Regions from separate parts of the Pseudoxanthomonas sp. OG2 genome, predicted to be linked through region 1. Evidence: predicted binding sites of a transcription regulator. Region 1 holds the regulator's gene; the other holds the start of a gene.
The links. The regulator FliA, encoded in region 1, starts transcription of late flagellar genes. The targets are predictions, from matches to a motif close to TAAAGTTTNNCNNNCNNNGGCCGATAA.

Region 1 (8,336 bases):
CGAGAACGCCGCCTTGTCCAGGCCCGCCACCGCGGGACCGGCCAGGCCGTCGTCCTTCTTCCTTTCCGGCGGCGGCAGGCCCAGTTCGCCGAATCCCTCGTGCACGCGGCGGACGATGCCGGCGACGCGGCGGATGATCTGGCCGGTGAGATCCTGGTAGCTCTGCGCCAGCGCCATTTCCGACAGTCCGGAACGGATCTGGTCCACCAGCTGGGTCTGCTCGGCGCTGAGCGCGGTCGTCTTGAGCTGGTCGGCCAGGCCGCGGCACTGCTCGGCCAGATCCAGGGTCTTGTGGCTGGCCTGTTCGGTCATCGCGACCACGTGATCCAGGCGCGCGCAGGCGTCGTCGAGATCGCCGGCACCGTGGGTCGGCGGCAGCTCGCCCAGCGTCTGCGCCAGTTCGCGGGCCAGCCGGCCCAGTCCCTGCATCATCGGCTGCGTGCGCCAGGCGGCGATGGTGTCCAGCTCGCGCCGCCAGCCGGCCTCGTCGCCCTGTTCCAGTGCGTCCAGCGCGTGCTGCAGGCGCTCGACCAGCGCGGCGCGGGCGCTGCCGGCTTCCATGACCGCAGCCATCAGGCGGCGGCTCCGAGGCGCTCGAAAATCTTGCCGAGTTTCTCTTCCAGGGTCTGCGCGGTGAACGGCTTGATGATGTAGCCGTTCACGCCGTTCTGGGCGGCTTCGATGATCTGCTCGCGCTTGGCCTCGGCGGTGACCATCAGCACCGGCAGGGTCTTGAAGCGATCGTCGGCGCGGATGGCCTTGAGCAGTTCGATGCCGGTCATGCCCGGCATGTTCCAGTCGGTCACCACGAAGTCGAAACTGCCCTGGGCCAGCGCGGTCAGCGCGCTGGAGCCGTCGTCGGCCTCGGCGGTATTGGTGTAGCCCAGATCGTTGAGGAGGTTCTTGATGATGCGGCGCATCGTCGAGAAGTCGTCCACGATCAGGATCCGCATGTTCTTGTTGGCTGTCACGAAGGGCTCCGGGTGCAGCAGGGTAGAGGGGGCTCGAGAGCCTTATCGGCAGGTGGCGGGGAAACTTTTGGGCCGGGATTGGCTGGGGCCGGGATTGGGGATTCGGGATTGGGGATTGAAAGAGCCCCTTGACCAGCCATGCGGCTGTTAAAAGCGAAAAGGGGGCGGGCGCCCGCGGAGCGGGCGACGGGGGATTGACCAGCCATTCGGCTGTTGAGAAGCGCTTGCTGTTGGCGCCCAAAGCAAATCCCCCTCAATCCCCCTTTTTCAAAGGGGGAGGCAAAAGCAAAAGGCTCTTGCGAATCCCCAATCCCGACTCCCCAATCCCGGCCTAATCCTCCAACCCGGCATCCACGCTCTCGAACACATTCAGCCGACCACGCAGGCGCAGCATGGCCTGGCCGTGGATCTGGCAGACGCGGGATTCGCTGACGCCGAGGACGGCGCCGATTTCCTTGAGGTTGAGTTCCTGTTCGTAGTACATGGACAGGACCAGCTGTTCGCGCTCGGGGAGCTGGCCGATGGCCTTGATCAGCGACTGGCGGAACTCGCTGCGCTCGAGTTGTTGCTGCGGGTTGGGGCCGCCGGTGACCACGGTCTGCGGTTCGCCATGGTCCTCGATGTGCGATTCCAGGCTCAGCACCTGGCCGCGGGCGGCGTCCTCCAGCAAGCGCAGGTATTCGGGCAGCGGCATCTCCATCGCCGACGCGACCTCGGTGGCGATGGCGGCGCGGCCGGTGCGCTGTTCGATTTCGCGCACGGTGGCGGCGGCCTGGCGGGCCCGCCGGTGCACCGAGCGCGGCACCCAGTCGCCGCGGCGGATCTCGTCGATCATCGAACCGCGGATGCGGATCGAGGCGAAGGTCTCGAACGAGGCGCCCTGTTCGGCGTCGTAGCTGCGCGAGGCTTCCAGCAGGCCAATCATGCCGGCCTGGATCAGATCGTCGATCTCCACGCTGGCGGGCAGGCGCGCGGCCAGGTGATGGGCGATGCGGCGGACCAGGTCCGCGTGCACCGTGACGAAGTCGGTGGCCGCCGCTTTCTGGACGGCACGGTATTGGGCGGCGCCGGTGTTCATGCTGGCACGCTCCGGTTGATCATGCGTTCGACGAAGAACTCGACATTGCCCCGGGCGCCGGAAGGCGGCTGCCAGCGTGCGGTGACCCGGGCGATCTCGTTGATGGCGCGCGCCGACGGACTGCCCGGATACGCCTTCACCACCGCCTGCTGGCGCTGCACCGCGCGGCGCAGCCAGTCGTCCTGCGGCACCGCCCCCAGATAGTGCAGGGCGACGTCGCCGAGGAAACGTTCGCACACGCGGGCCAGCTTCTCGTACAGCTTGCGGCCCTCGTTGGGGTCGCGGACCATGTTGGCGATGACGTGCACGCGGTCCACGCCGCGCTCGCGCGAGAGCACCTTGATCAGCGCATAGGCGTCGGTGATCGAGGCCGGCTCGTCACACACCACCACCACCGTGTCCTGCGCGGCCTGGCAGAAGGTCAGTACGCTGTCGGTGATGCCGGCGGCGGTATCCACCACCATCACGTCCAGGGCGCGCTGCAGTTCCGAGAACACGTTGACCAGGCCGACGTGTTCGGCCGGCGAGAGTTCGGCCATGTGCCGGAAACCCGACGAGGCCGGCACGATCAGCAGGCCGTCCGGTCCTTCCAGCAGCACGTCCTCCAACTGGCAGCGTTCGGCGACCAGATCCGCCAATGTGTATTTCGGCGCCAGGCCCAGCAGCACGTCGACGTTGGCCAGGCCCAGGTCGGCGTCCATCAGCAGGGTCCGCTTGCCCATCTCGGCCAGCGAGGCGGCCAGGTTGACCGACACGTTGGTCTTGCCCACGCCGCCCTTGCCGCCGGTCACCGCGATCACGCGGACCGGATGGAAGGCGCCGGTCAGCGGCGGCGTGCTGCGCGGGTTGGTCTGCAGCAGGTGTTCATGCGACATGGATGGCCTCCGCGTGGCTGGGTTCGTCGGCTTCGCGGCGCAGCTGGTCCAGGCGCAGCACCAGGTTGGGCGCGCTGGCGCGGTGCAGGTCTTCGGGCACGCGCTGTCCGTCGGTGATCCAGGCCATCGGCAACTGGTGATCGACGATCACCGACAGCGCGCTGCCGAGCCGGCCGGTCTCGTCCACCTTGGTCAGCACCACGCCGTGCGGCTGGGCGCCGCTGAAGCGGCGGACCACCTCGTCCAGGTCGCCGAAGTGCGAATTGGCCGGCAGCACCAGCAGGGTATGCACCTGCCCGGCGGCGCGCAGCCAGTTGAGCTGGCCGACCAGGTTGCGATCGCGCTGGCCCATGCCGGCGGTGTCGATCAGCACCAGCTTGTAGTCGCGCAGGCGTTCCAGGGTCTGCGCCAGGCGCACGTCGCTGTCGGCCTCGTGCACGGCGATGCCGAGCTGGCGGCCGTAGCTGTGCAACTGTTCGCGGCCGCCGACGCGCACGGTGTCGGTGGTGACCAGGGCCACGTCGCGCGGGTTGTGGCGATCGGCATAGGCCGCGGCCAGCTTGGCGATGGTGGTGGTCTTGCCGGCGCCGGTCGGGCCGACCAGGGCGATCACGCCGCCCTGTTCCAGCGGATCCACCGGCAGGATCGGCAGCCGGCGCGAGAGCAGGCCCAGCATCAGGCCGCGCCCGCGATGCAGTTCGGTATCGGCGGGAATCTGCAGGGCAACGTCGCGGGTGATGCCGGCGTCGAAGCCGTAGTCGTCCATCAGTTCCATCGCCTGCGCGCGCACCGGCGAACCGCGCAGGCGTTCGTCGGTGAGGCGGTGCATCTCGCCTTCGATCATCTCGCGCATCGCCGCCAGTTCGGCGCGCATCTGCACCAGTTGCTCGTCCTCGGCGCGGGCGCGCGCGCCGTTGTCGGCGACCACGCTCAGCACCGGCGCGACGGCTTCCGGCTGCGGAGCGGCGACGGGCGTGGCGGGGGCCGGCGCCGCCGTGGACAGTTCCGCCGGCACCGCCGGCAGGCTCGCGGCCAGGCGCGCGGCGAACGACATCGGATCCAGCGCGAAGGCGGCGGGCGCGGACGGCTCGGCCGGAATTTCCCGCGCGAACGAGGGCGCCGGCGCGATGAACGCCGACGGCGGCTCGACCGGGGCGCGCGACTCCTCGGCCACGCGCGATTCGATGGGCGCCGCCGCGGCGACCCGGTTGAAGTAGGCCGCAGCCGCTTCGGCCGGCGACATCTCCGTCGCCTGGCGGTTGGCGGCGGCGCGTGGTTCGGCGGACACGGATGCGGATGCGGACGGCGCGGCGCGCGCGAACGAAGGCGCCGGTTCGGCCGGACGCATTGCCTCCAGCGTGCGCTGCACCAGCGTCTCGTCGTAGTTGGAGGCCGCCACGATCTCGACGCCGTCGTCGGTCATGCGATTGGACAGGATCACCGCATCCGGCCCCTGTTCCTGCCGGACCAGCGCGAAGGCGGTGCGCATGTCGGGAGCGACGAAACGTTTGATTTTCATTTGAGAGGCCGGGATTGGGGATACGGGATTCGGGATTGGGTAAAGCAAGGCGACGGCAAGCCGTTCGAGGTGATTGGATATCTAGGTCGTGTCGTGTTCGTCTTCATCGCTGCATCCCCGTCATGAACCCGCTTTTGCGAATCCCCAATCCCCAATCCCGTCGCCTCAACTAATCGTCCCCACCAGCTTCAACCGCTTGTCCTCCGGGACTTCGCTGTAGGACAGGACCGACAGCGTGGGGACGCTGTGGCGGACCAGCCGGGCCAGCGCGGCGCGGACGCCGCCGGGGACCAGCACCACCGCCGGCTCGCTGCGCGCGTCCTGCTGGGCGACGCAGTCGGCCAGGCTCTGGTGGAGCCGTTCGGCCAGGCCGGGTTCCAGCGCGGCGCCGGTGCCCTGCACGCTGTCCTGCAAGACACGTTCCAGTTGTGGCGCCAGGGTGTAGACGGGAAGCTCCGGCGCCATGCCGGAGATTTCCTGGACGATGAAACGACCCAGCGAGGTACGCACGGCGGCGGTGAGCGCGGCCGGATCCGGGTTCTGCGGACCGAACTCGACCAGCGCCTCGACGATCCGGCGCAACTGGCGGATCGGCACGCGCTCGATCAGCAGGTTCTGCAGCACCCGCACGACCGTGGACAGGGTGAGCGTCTTGGGCGTCAGATCCTCGACCAGCTTGGGCGCGGTCTTGCCGAGGTTGGCGAGCAGTTGCTGCACCTCCTCGTGCCCCAGCAGTTCCGGCGCGTGCTCGCGCACCAGGTGCGACAGGTGGGTGGCGACCACGGTCGAGGCATCGACCACGGTGTAGCCCAGCGATTCGGCCATCGCATGCTGGCCCGGCGTGATCCAGGTGGCGTCCAGGCCGAACGCGGGGTCGCGCCCTGGAATGCCGTCGAGGGTGCCGAACGCGCCGCCGGGATCCAGCGCCAGTTCGCGATCCGGATGAATCTCGGCGGTGGCCACCGGCACGCCATGCACCAGCAGGCGGTAGCCGTTGGACGGCAGTTCCAGGTTGTCGCGGATATGCACCGGCGGAATCAGGAAGCCCAGATCCTGGGTGAGCTTGCGGCGCACCGCCTTGATCCGCGACATCAGTTCGCCGCCCTGGGCCTTGTCCACCAGCGGAATCAGCCGGTAGCCGACTTCCAGGCCCAGCGGGTCCACCGGACGCACTTCATCCCAGGTCAGTTCGGCCTGCGGGTTGGACGGCGCGGGCAGGGCGGGATCGGCGCCCGCGGCGCTTTCGCCGCCGGCGCCGGGCTGCTGTTTCTTCCACAGCTTCCAGGCGATGTAGCCCAGCACCGCGGCCAGCGTCAAAAACACGACATTGGGCATGCCCGGGACCAGCCCGACCACGCCGATCAGGCTGGCGGCCACCGCCAGCGCCTTGTGCTGGCCGAACACCTGGCCAACCATCGCGTTGCCCATGTCCTGCGCGCGCGAGGCGCGGGTGACCAGCATCGCCACCGCCGAGGACACCAGCAGCGCCGGCAACTGCGCCACCAGGCCGTCGCCGATCGACAGCAGGGTATAGATCTTGGCCGCCTCGCCGACCGGCAGGCCGTGCTGGAGCACGCCGATCGCCAGGCCGCCGACCAGGTTGATGAAGAGGATCAGGATGCCGGCGATGGCGTCGCCGCGGATGAACTTGCTGGCGCCGTCCATCGCGCCGTAGAAGTCGGCTTCCTCGCGCACTTCCTCGCGCCGGGCCTTGGCTTCCTCGCGGGTCAGCAGGCCGGCGTTGAGGTCGGCGTCGATCGCCATCTGCTTGCCGGGCATCGCGTCGAGGATGAAGCGCGCCGACACTTCCGAGATGCGCCCGGCGCCCTTGGTGATGACCACGAAGTTGATGATGGTCAGGATCGCGAACACCACCAGGCCGACCGCGAAATTGCCGCCGACCACGAATTCGCCGAACGCCTCGATGACCTTGCCGGCCGCGCCATGGCCGTCCTGGCCGTGCAACAGCACCACGCGGGTGGAGGCCACGTTGAGCGCCAGCCGCAGCATCGTGGTCATCAGCAGCACGATCGGGAAGATGGTGAAGTCGAGCGGCCGCCGCACGTAGACCACCGCCAGCAGCACCACCAGCGAAATGGCGATGTTGAAACTGAAGAGCGCGTCCAGCACCGGCGGCGCCAGCGGGACGATCACCATCGCCAGCATCGCCAGCACGACCAGCGGCGCGCCCAGGCCGTGGCGCAGCATGTCCATCACCCGGGAGGTGGGGCTGGGCACCGCGCTCATGCCGGCTTGCCCTCATCCACGTCCACCGCCGGCAGGTCCGGATGCTCGGCCACGGTGCCGTCGCGCCAGGCGCGCAACTGGTAGACGTAGGACAGGATCTGGGCGACGGCGGTATACAGTCTCACGGGGATCTCCCGGCCGAGTTGCCCTTCGCGATACAAGGCGCGTGCCAGTGGCGGCGCCGACACGATGGCGACCCGGTGCGCCTCGGCGACCTCGCGGATGCGCAGGGCGATTTCGTCCACGCCCTTGGCGACCACCCGCGGCGCGCCCATCTGGCCGGCCTCGTACTTCAGCGCCACCGCGTAGTGGGTCGGGTTGACCACGATGACGTCGGCGGTCGGCACCTCCTCGATCATCCGGCGCTGCGACAGCTGGTGCTGCATCTGCCGGATCCGGCCCTTCACTTCCGGCCGGCCTTCGCTTTCCTTCAGTTCCTCGCGCAACTCCTGGCGGGTCATCTTCAGCTTCCGCATCCAGTTCCACTTCTGGTACGGCGCGTCGATGGCCGCCAGCAGCGCCAGCGCGCCGGCGCAGGCCAGCAGCAGGCCGCCGGCGAAGCCCATGCCGGTGCGCACGGCCTGCTCCAGCGGCATGGTCAGCAGCTCGCGCAGGGAATTCAGGCCCAGCTTCAGGCTCAGGCCCGCGGCCAGGCCGATGAAGGCCACGCGCAGCAGCGACTTGAGCAGTTCCGCCACGCTCTCGGCGCCGTACAGGCGCTTGAGCCCGGCCATCGGGCTGAGTCGCTTCAGATCCGGTGTCAGCGCCTTGCTGGAGAATTGCAGTCCGCCCATCAGTACCGGGCCGAGGAAGCCGGCCAGCAGGCACAATCCGATCATCGGCAGCATCACCCACAGCAGTTGCAGCAGCAGGCTGCCGACGTGGCCGAACAACTGGTCCGGGTGCTTGAACAGCTGCGGATCCGGGCTGAGCGCGATCTTCATCCAGCCCAGCGAGCCGCGCGCCAGCGGCATGGCCATGGTCAGCAGCGCGACCACGCCGGCACCGAACACCGCCGCCGTCGCCAGTTCGCGCGAACGCGGGATGTTGCCCTGTTCGCGGGCTTCGCGCAGGCGTTTTTCACTGGGCTGTTCTGTGCGTTCGCCGCTTTCGTCCTGTTCGGCCATGGCGCTGCGTCGGGAAAACCGACCACCACGCTGCAAGTCCCGTTCCAGTCCGGCGACGGGAAACGGGCGTCGCCCCGTTCACGATGTCGTTTTCTCCGAACAACCGGGTAGGAGCGGCCTACGGCCGCGAGCTTCTCCCGCCATCCACGCGCGCCCCTGAAAAGCTCGCGGCCGGAGGCCGCTCCTACCCGGTCCAAACGAACCGTTCGCGATCGCCGCGGCAGGTCAGAACAGGTCTTCGGCGATCACGTAGCTGTCGCGGCCGTTGGACTTGGCCCGGTACAGGGCGGCGTCGGCGCGCGAGAACCAGTCGTGCCAGTCGCGTTCATGGCCGAGCAGGGCGCCACCGAGCGAGATGGTGATGCGTCCGCCCGGCCCGCGCAGGGAAGCGCGTACCGCCTTGCGCAGGCGCTCGGTGGCCGATTCCAGCTCGTCGCGGCTGGAGACTTTCAGCAGCACCACGAACTCCTCGCCGCCGAACCGGTAGACCTGGTCGTCCTTGCGCATCTCGAAACGCAG
Region 2 (8,336 bases), 2.1 Mb from region 1:
CGGCGGTCTCGTTGTACATGCGGCCGGTCCACTTCGGCCACCAGTAATAGGTGGCGGCGATGATGGAGAACAGCGCGCCGGTCACCAGCACGTAGTGGAAGTGCGCGACCACGAAGTAGGTGTCGTGGTACTGGAAGTCCGCCGGCACGATGGCCAGCATCAGGCCGGAGAAGCCACCGATGGTGAACAGGATGACGAAGCCCACCGCCCACAGCATCGGGGTTTCGAAGCTCAGCGAGCCCTTCCACATCGTGCTGACCCAGTTGAACACCTTCACGCCGGTCGGGATGGCGATCAGCATGGTGGCGAACATGAAGTAGATCTCGCCGCCCAGCGGCATGCCCACCGTGAACATGTGGTGCGCCCACACGATGAACGACAGGAACGCGATCGAAGCGGTCGCGTACACCATGGCCTGGTAGCCGAACAGCGGCTTGCGGCTGAAGGTCGGGATGATTTCCGACACCACGCCGAACGCCGGCAGGATCATGATGTAGACCTCGGGGTGGCCGAAGAACCAGAAGATGTGCTGGTACATCACCGGGTCGCCGCCGCCGGCGGCGTTGAAGAAGCTGGTGCCGAAGAACTTGTCGGTCAGCAGCATGGTGACCGCACCCGCCAGCACCGGCATCACGGCGATCAGCAGGAACGCGGTGATCAGCCAGGTCCAGCAGAAGATCGGCATCTTCAGCAGGTCGATGCCCGGGGCGCGCATGTTCAGCACGGTCGCGATGATGTTGATCGCGCCCATGATCGAGCTCACGCCCATCATGTGGATGGCGAAGATGCTGAAGGCCACGTTGGCGCCGCCCTGCAGCGACAGCGGCGGATACAGGGTCCAGCCACCGGCCGGCGCGCCGCCCGGCAGGAACAGGGTCATCAGCAGCAGGGTGAAGGCGAACGGCATGATCCAGAAGGACCAGTTGTTCATGCGCGGCAGCGCCATGTCAGGCGCGCCGATCTGCAGCGGGATCATCCAGTTGGCGAGGCCGACGAAGGCCGGCATCACGCCACCGAAGATCATGACCAGCGCGTGCACGGTGGTCATCTGGTTGAAGAACTCGGGCTTGACGAACTGCAGGCCCGGGGTCATCAGCTCGGCACGGATGATCACCGACATGCCCGCGCCGATGATGAACATGATGAAGCTGAAAATCAGGTAGAGCGTACCGATGTCTTTGTGGTTGGTCGAAAAGAACCAACGCTCGATGAAGCTCTGCTGGTGACCGTGGTGATCGTCGTGGTGATCGACGGCGGTGTGGGCCATGTTCGTGATCTCTTGCAGCTGAAGCGGACGATTAAGCCTGCGCCTGGGGCGCGGCCGGCTCGCTGGTGGGGGCGGCGTCGGTGGCCGGGGCCGGAACGGCCTGGCCATCGGCGGGCACGGCTTCCGCCGGCGCGGCGGGAGCAGCCGGGGCCGCCGGAGCGGGCGCCGGGGCCGGCTTCCTCTCTGCCAGCCACTTCTGGAATTCTTCCTTCGGCACCGCGCGCACGACAATCGGCATGAAGCCGTGGTCCTTGCCGCACAGCTCGGCGCACTGGCCGCGGTACACGCCCGGTTCCTTGATGTCGGTCCAGGCCTCGTTGACGATGCCCGGGATAGCGTCCTGCTTCCAGCCCAGCGCCGGCACCCACCAGGCGTGGATGACGTCGTCGGCGGTGATCACGAAGCGGATCTTGGTGTTGACCGGCAGGACGAGCTCGTTGTCCACGTCCAGCAGGTAGTGCGGGTTCTTGGCCAGATCCGGCTTCTCGCCGCTCTGGCGGATGCGGTCGGACTCGCGGTCCAGGCGGCTGGTGAAGGACACGTCCTCGCCCAGGTATTCGTACTTCCACATCCACTGGTAACCGGTGACCTTGACGGTCATCTCGGAGTCGCGGGTGTCGTACATGGCGATCAGCTTGGCGGTCGCCGGCCAGGCCATGACCACCAGAATCAGCACCGGGATGACGGTCCAGATGATTTCCGCGGTGGTGTTGTGGCTGAACTGCGCGGCCACCGCACCCTTGGACTTGCGGAACTTGAACATCGCGTAGCCCATCGCGCCGAACACGATGATGCCGATCACGATGCACACGATCAGCGCCACCATGTGCGCGTCGTAGGCGTGCTGGGACGAGGCGGTGACGCCCTTGCCCATGTTCAGCTGCCACGGCTTCGGGTCCGCCGACTGCGCCCACGCCAGCGCCGGCGAAGCCAGCAGCGCGCAGGCCGTCATCAAACGCTTCCAATACCCATTCACTTGCGTCATTGCCTAGACCCCAAATGCGTCATCGGTTGCGACCGCTCGCGGCCGCCAGTAAATCCTGCAACTTGTCCGCCAGCTGCCGGCGCTCGCCCGGACCGAGGAAATTGCCCACCTCGACCCGGCGACCACTGGAAGCCAGCGAAATCCTTTCGCCATCCGCCTCGATACGGAGCCGCACCCAATAAGGATGCGCCCGGAACACCGGTCCGGCCTCGGGGGTGCGGCTGACTTCCACGACCTCCGGACCGATGGTGATGTCCTCACCCCGCTCGCCGCTGCGCCATAGCCAACGCAACGCCGCGCCCACGAATGCGCTGTGCAGCAGGGCGAAGGCCGGTGCGAAGGCGTTGCCGGCCAGCCAGCCCAGCAGGGCCACCAGCCACATCGCCCCGGCCAGCGCGGCGAACAAGGCCACGAACTGGCGGGCCGTCAAGGCCCGGGGCGGTCGCAGCCGGAGCCGCGCGCCGTGGATACCCGGCAATGACGGAAGCACTTCGATCATGCTGCCAACCGCGCAACGAGGCCGCGGAAAACCCCTAAATGTTAGCCTCCCCCCCCTGTTGCGGCAAGTTGCAATGATCTCGGTCAATCGGCCGGACCCCGCGCGCGCCGTTTCCGGCGGCCCCGGATGGCGTGAAACCCGCGCCATCCGGTTCCATCCATTCGCGAACGGTGGTCCGGCTCACTACACTATCGGGCTCCATCGCCCGCTTCCGATCACGTTCATGAGCTCCCAGCCCCAGTCCGGCACCGAGGCGGCCCCGCCGCCGGCGACCGCCGGCATCGTTTCCCCCGAACTCCCCGCCCCGCCGTCGGCCCTGCGGGCCGCCATCACCGCGGCCTGGCTGCGCGACGAAGCCGAACACGTGCGCGAACTGCTCGCCCAGGCCCGGCTGCCGGCCGACGAGCAGGCCCGCGCGCAGGCGCTGGCCGCCGATCTGGTCGCGCGGGTCCGCGCCCGCGCCCAGGATCAGGGCGCCATCGAGGCCTTCATGCGCCAGTACGACCTGGGCAGCGAGGAAGGCGTGCTGCTGATGTGCGTGGCCGAGGCGCTGCTGCGCATTCCGGACCAGGAAACCGCCGACAAGCTGATCCGCGACAAGCTGGGCGACGCCGACTGGGAAAAGCACCTGGGCCAGAGCGATTCGGTGCTGGTCAACGCCTCCACCTGGGGCCTGATGCTGACCGGCCGGCTGGTCAATCTCAACGATCTGACCCGCCACGACGTGCCCGGCGCCTTCAAGCGCCTGATCGGCCGCGTCGGCGAGCCGGTCATCCGGCTGGCGGTGCGCCAGGCCATGCGCATCATGGGCCACCAGTTCGTGATGGGCCGGACCATCGAGGAAGCGCTGGGCCGTTCGCGCAAGGGCGACAACGCCAACTACCGCTATTCGTTCGACATGCTGGGCGAGGGCGCGCTGACCTCGAAGGACGCCGCACGCTATCTGGAGGCCTATCGGAAGGCCATCCATTCAATCGGCAAGACGGGCCCCTTCCCCGACGTCTTCGCCGCTCCCAGCATCTCCATCAAGCTCTCGGCCCTGCATCCGCGCTACGAGCACGCCAAGCGCGCGCGGGTGATGAAGGAACTGGCGCCGGGCATCCTGGAACTGGCTCAGCTGGCCAAGTCGTACGGCATCGGCTTCACCATCGACGCCGAGGAAGCCGACCGGCTTGAACTGTCGCTGGATCTGATCGAGGCCACCTTCTCCGACCAGTCGCTGGACGGCTGGGAAGGCTACGGCCTGGCCGTGCAGGCGTACCAGAAGCGCACGCCCTACGTGATCGACTTCCTCGCCGATCTGGCCCGCCGGGTCGGCCGGCGCATGCCGGTGCGGCTGGTCAAGGGCGCCTACTGGGACGCCGAGGTCAAGCGCGCGCAGATCGACGGCCATCCGGGCTATCCGGTGTTCACCCGCAAGCCGAACACCGACGTGTCCTACCTGGCCAACGCGCGACGCATGTTCGAGCACGGCGACGCGCTGTATCCGATGTTCGCCACCCACAACGCACAGACCATCGCCGCGATCCGCTCGATTGCCCGGGGCCGCCCGTACGAGCACCAGAAGCTGCATGGCATGGGCGACGACCTGTACGCGGAAGTGATTCCCGCCGACCGCCTGGGCGTGCCCTGCCGCGTCTACGCGCCGGTCGGCTCGCACGAGGATCTGCTGCCGTACCTGGTCCGCCGCCTGCTGGAGAACGGCGCCAATTCCAGCTTCGTCAACCGCATCACCGACGAGAACGTGGCCATCGAGGACCTGATCCGCGACCCGGTGGAAACCGTGTCCGCGTTCGATTCCATCCCGCATCCCCGCATCCCGCTGCCGCGCGATCTCTTCCGCAACCAGGCAGCCCCCATCCCGACTTCTGACAGGAACAACTCCATGGGCGCCAACCTCGCCAACGACAACGACCTGCGCGTGCTGGCCGAGCGCGTCAATGCCGCGGTCAAGCCGTGGCGCGCGGCGGCGCTGGTGCCGGGCGCGGTGGTCGCGGGCGCGGCGCTGCCGGTGACCAACCCGGCCGATCGCCGCCAGACCGTGGGTGAATGGCAACCGGCCGACGGCGCGGCGGTGGAAAAAGCGCTGCAGAACGCCGTGGCCGCGCAGCCGACTTGGGATCGCACCCCGGCCGCCAGCCGCGCCGCGATCCTGGAGCACGCCGCCGACCTGCTGGAACAGCGCATGCCCGAGTACATCGCGCTGTGCGTGAAGGAAGCCGGCAAGACCCTGCCCGACAGCGTCGCCGAAGTGCGCGAGGCGGTGGATTTCCTGCGCTACTACGGCGCCCAGGCGCGCGCGCAGTTCGGCGCCGCCGAACGCCTGCCCGGCCCGACCGGCGAATCCAACGAGCTGCAGCTGCACGGCCGTGGCGTGTTCGTCTGCATCAGTCCGTGGAACTTCCCGCTGGCGATTTTCCTTGGCCAGGTCAGTGCCGCGCTCGCCGCCGGCAACAGTGTCATCGCCAAGCCCGCCGAACAGACCAACCTGATCGGCCACGCGGCGGTGAAACTGCTGCACGAAGCCGGCATCCCGGAAAGCGTGCTGCAGTTCCTGCCCGGCGACGGCGCCACCGTCGGCGCCGCGCTCACCAAGGATCCGCGCGTGGCCGGCGTGGCTTTCACCGGTTCCACCGAGACCGCTCGCGCGATCAACCGCTCGCTGGCCGCGCGCGATGCCGCCATCGGCGTGCTGATCGCCGAGACCGGCGGCCAGAACGCGTTCATCGCCGACTCCTCGGCGCTGCCGGAACAGCTGGTCAAGGACGCCATCGGTTCGGCCTTCACCTCCGCCGGCCAGCGCTGCTCGGCCGCGCGCGTGCTGTTCGTGCAGGACGACATCGCCGACAAGGTGATGACCATGCTGGCCGGCGCGATGGAGGAACTGAAGGTCGGGGATCCCGGCTTGCTGTCCACCGACGTCGGCCCGGTGATCGACGCCGACGCGCTGAAGATCCTGGAGGACCACGCCGCGCGCATGGCCACCGAAGCCCGCCTGATCAAGCAGGCCAACCTGGGCGAGGACGCCGCCCACGGCACCTTCTTCGCGCCACGTGCGTGGGAGCTGAAGTCGCTGGACCAGTTGCATCGCGAGATCTTCGGACCCGCCCTGCACGTGGTGCGCTGGAAGGCCGATCAGCTCGACCAGGTGATCGACGCCATCAACGCCACCGGTTTCGGCCTGACCCTGGGCGTGCACTCGCGCATCGACGAGACGGTCGATCGCATCGCCGCGCGGGTCAAGGTCGGCAACGTCTACGTCAACCGCAACCAGATCGGCGCGGTGGTGGGCGTGCAGCCGTTCGGCGGCCAGGGCCTGTCCGGCACCGGCCCCAAGGCCGGCGGTCCGCACTACCTGCCGCGCTTCGCCACCGAAAAGACCGTGACCGTCAACACCACGGCCGCCGGCGGCAATGCCTCGCTGCTGACCCTGGGCGACTGAGTTCCGGCAGAGGCCGCCAGGCCGTCGTTCCCCCTCAGGGCCGCCTCGCGCGGCCCTGTTGTTTTGTGACGTAGTGCCGATAACATGCCCATGGGGATCCAGGGGCTGGCAGGCGGATGAGTTGGGCGGTTTTGCTGACGCTATTGAGCGACTGCCTGCTGGCGGTCGTGCTGTTCGTCCTGTTCTGGTACGTGGCGCGGGTGTCGCGCAACATCCAGGGCGCGTTCACCTGGGGCGCCGCGCACCTGGTCTACACGATCGGGGCGACCCTGTTCGACGCCGGCACGGCCACTTTCGCCGACGCCGGCCTGGCAACCGCAGCCGCGTTGTCCACCCACCTGGGTTCGGCCGTCCTGTGCGGCGGGATGGCGGCGCTGGGCTGGGCGGTCGTGCAGTTCGCCCGGCGGCGCGCACTGCACCGGCTGGAAATCGCGGTCGTGCCCATGGCCGTCGCGCCGCCGCTGCTGGTCTGGGGCCTGGGCGGTGGCTGGGAGGCGCAGAGCGTCGTCCTCAATTGCGTGGAATTGCTGGTCCTGTTGTGGATGATCTGGCACCTGCATGTCCTGCGCGAGGATCCCTACCGGCTGCCCGCGCGGATGATGATGCTGGGGTGTGGACTGCTGGCGGTGCTGTACGGCAGCGTGGTGCCCGGGTGGTCGCTCAGCCATTTCGGTTTCGACGAGATCTGGGTCAGCGTGGACCTGTCGATCTGGTTCATGCTCAATTTCTGCATGCTGATGCTATGCAGCTTCCGCGCCGCCGAATCGCTCAAGCTCAGCGCCATGTTCGATCCGCTGACCGGTGCGCTGAACCGGCGCGGCCTGCACGGCGAACTCAGCAGTTGGCCGGATCGCGACCAGCCCGGACTCAGCGTCATCGCCATCGATCTGGATCATTTCAAGGCGATCAATGATCGCCATGGCCACGACACCGGCGATCGGGTCCTGCAACGCTTCAGCGAAACCGTGCGCAGCGGCCTGCGCAGCGATCAACTGTTCGCGCGCATGGGGGGCGAGGAATTCGCGGTGGTCATGCCGGGAACCGATCGCGAAACCGCGCGACACCTGTCCGAGCGCCTGCGCAACCAGATGATGCGGCTGGAGTTCAGTCCTCCCGAGGGGCGCCCGTTCCGGGTGACGATCAGCCTGGGCATCGCTTTCGGGGGAAGCGACGGAGAGCCGTTCGTGGAGCTGATGCGACGCGCGGACGATGCGTTGTACGCGGCCAAGCGCAAGGGCCGCAACCGGGTCGAGATGCAACCCTGAATGCGGCCGTGGCGCTCCGCCGCGCCACTTTCCCGCCGATAGCCGGAATTGGCCGCGTTCTGCGTTGGTACGGGGAACAGGACGTTGCACTGCGCCAAAGGCAAGACCGGCTTGATGACCACCGATTTCTACCATCTGCTGATTAGCGACTGCGCGCTGGCGGCGGTGCTGCTGGGACTTTTCTTCTACGTGTCGCGGGTATCGCGCGGCGTGCGCGGCATCACTGCCTGGGGCGTGGCCCATTTCGTCTACTCGCTGGGCGCGGCCCTGCTCGACGGCACCTCGCAGGTGGCTTCGCGTTCCGGCGCGCAGGATCTGGCGCATGCCATCGCCGGGCTGGGTGGGCTGCTGGCCTGTGCCGGCCTGATTGGCCTGGCGTGGTCGGTGATCCAGTTCGTGCACCAGCGCGCGCTCCTTCCCGGTGAACGCGCGCTCATGCCGCTGGCCCTGGCGTTGCCGCTGGGCGGCTGGCTGCTCTACGGCCATGGGGATATCCAGGACGCACAAGGCGCGGCGATGAGCGCGGTGGAGGTGTTCGCGCTGGCGGTGGTGATCTGGCAGCTGCGCCTGTTGCGGGCCGGCCCGGACCATGTGCCCGCCCGGCTGATGATGACCGCGTGCGTGGCGCTTCTGTACCTCTATGGCCGCGATCTCGCACATGCGCTGACCGGGCGTTATGGCCCGAATCCGTCATGGGTGAACGCGGATCTGTCGATCTGGTTCATGCTCAATTTCTGCATGCTGATGCTGGCCAGCTTCCGCGCCGCGGAAGCGCTGCGCCAGAGCGCGCTGCTGGATCCGCTCACTGGCGCATTGAACCGCCGGGGCCTGGACAGCGAACTGCGTTCCAGCGCCCGCTTCGTCACCCTGGAAGGCGG

Region 2: a site for FliA is predicted at 6,250-6,276, ahead of FHW78_RS11545 (GGDEF domain-containing protein). Genes of this name have one in related genera too.

Annotation. Positions count from the first base shown of each region.
Region 1 is NZ_JACHYM010000001.1:414,713-423,048, reverse strand. Features, by position in the region: gene FHW78_RS01880 (protein phosphatase CheZ) at 1-573, opposite strand, end outside; gene cheY (chemotaxis response regulator CheY) at 573-953, opposite strand; gene FHW78_RS01870 (RNA polymerase sigma factor FliA) at 1,303-2,049, opposite strand; partial or broken gene FHW78_RS01865 (MinD/ParA family protein) at 2,046-2,858, opposite strand; gene flhF (flagellar biosynthesis protein FlhF) at 2,914-4,443, opposite strand; gene flhA (flagellar biosynthesis protein FlhA) at 4,609-6,690, opposite strand; gene flhB (flagellar biosynthesis protein FlhB) at 6,687-7,817, opposite strand; gene FHW78_RS01845 (GGDEF domain-containing protein) at 8,043-8,336, opposite strand, start outside.
Region 2 is NZ_JACHYM010000001.1:2,528,709-2,537,044, reverse strand. Features, by position in the region: gene ctaD (cytochrome c oxidase subunit I) at 1-1,267, opposite strand, end outside; gene coxB (cytochrome c oxidase subunit II) at 1,299-2,219, opposite strand; gene FHW78_RS11555 (DUF2244 domain-containing protein) at 2,272-2,751, opposite strand; gene putA (bifunctional proline dehydrogenase/L-glutamate gamma-semialdehyde dehydrogenase PutA) at 2,975-6,193, shown strand; gene FHW78_RS11545 (GGDEF domain-containing protein) at 6,325-7,458, shown strand; gene FHW78_RS11540 (GGDEF domain-containing protein) at 7,543-8,336, shown strand, end outside.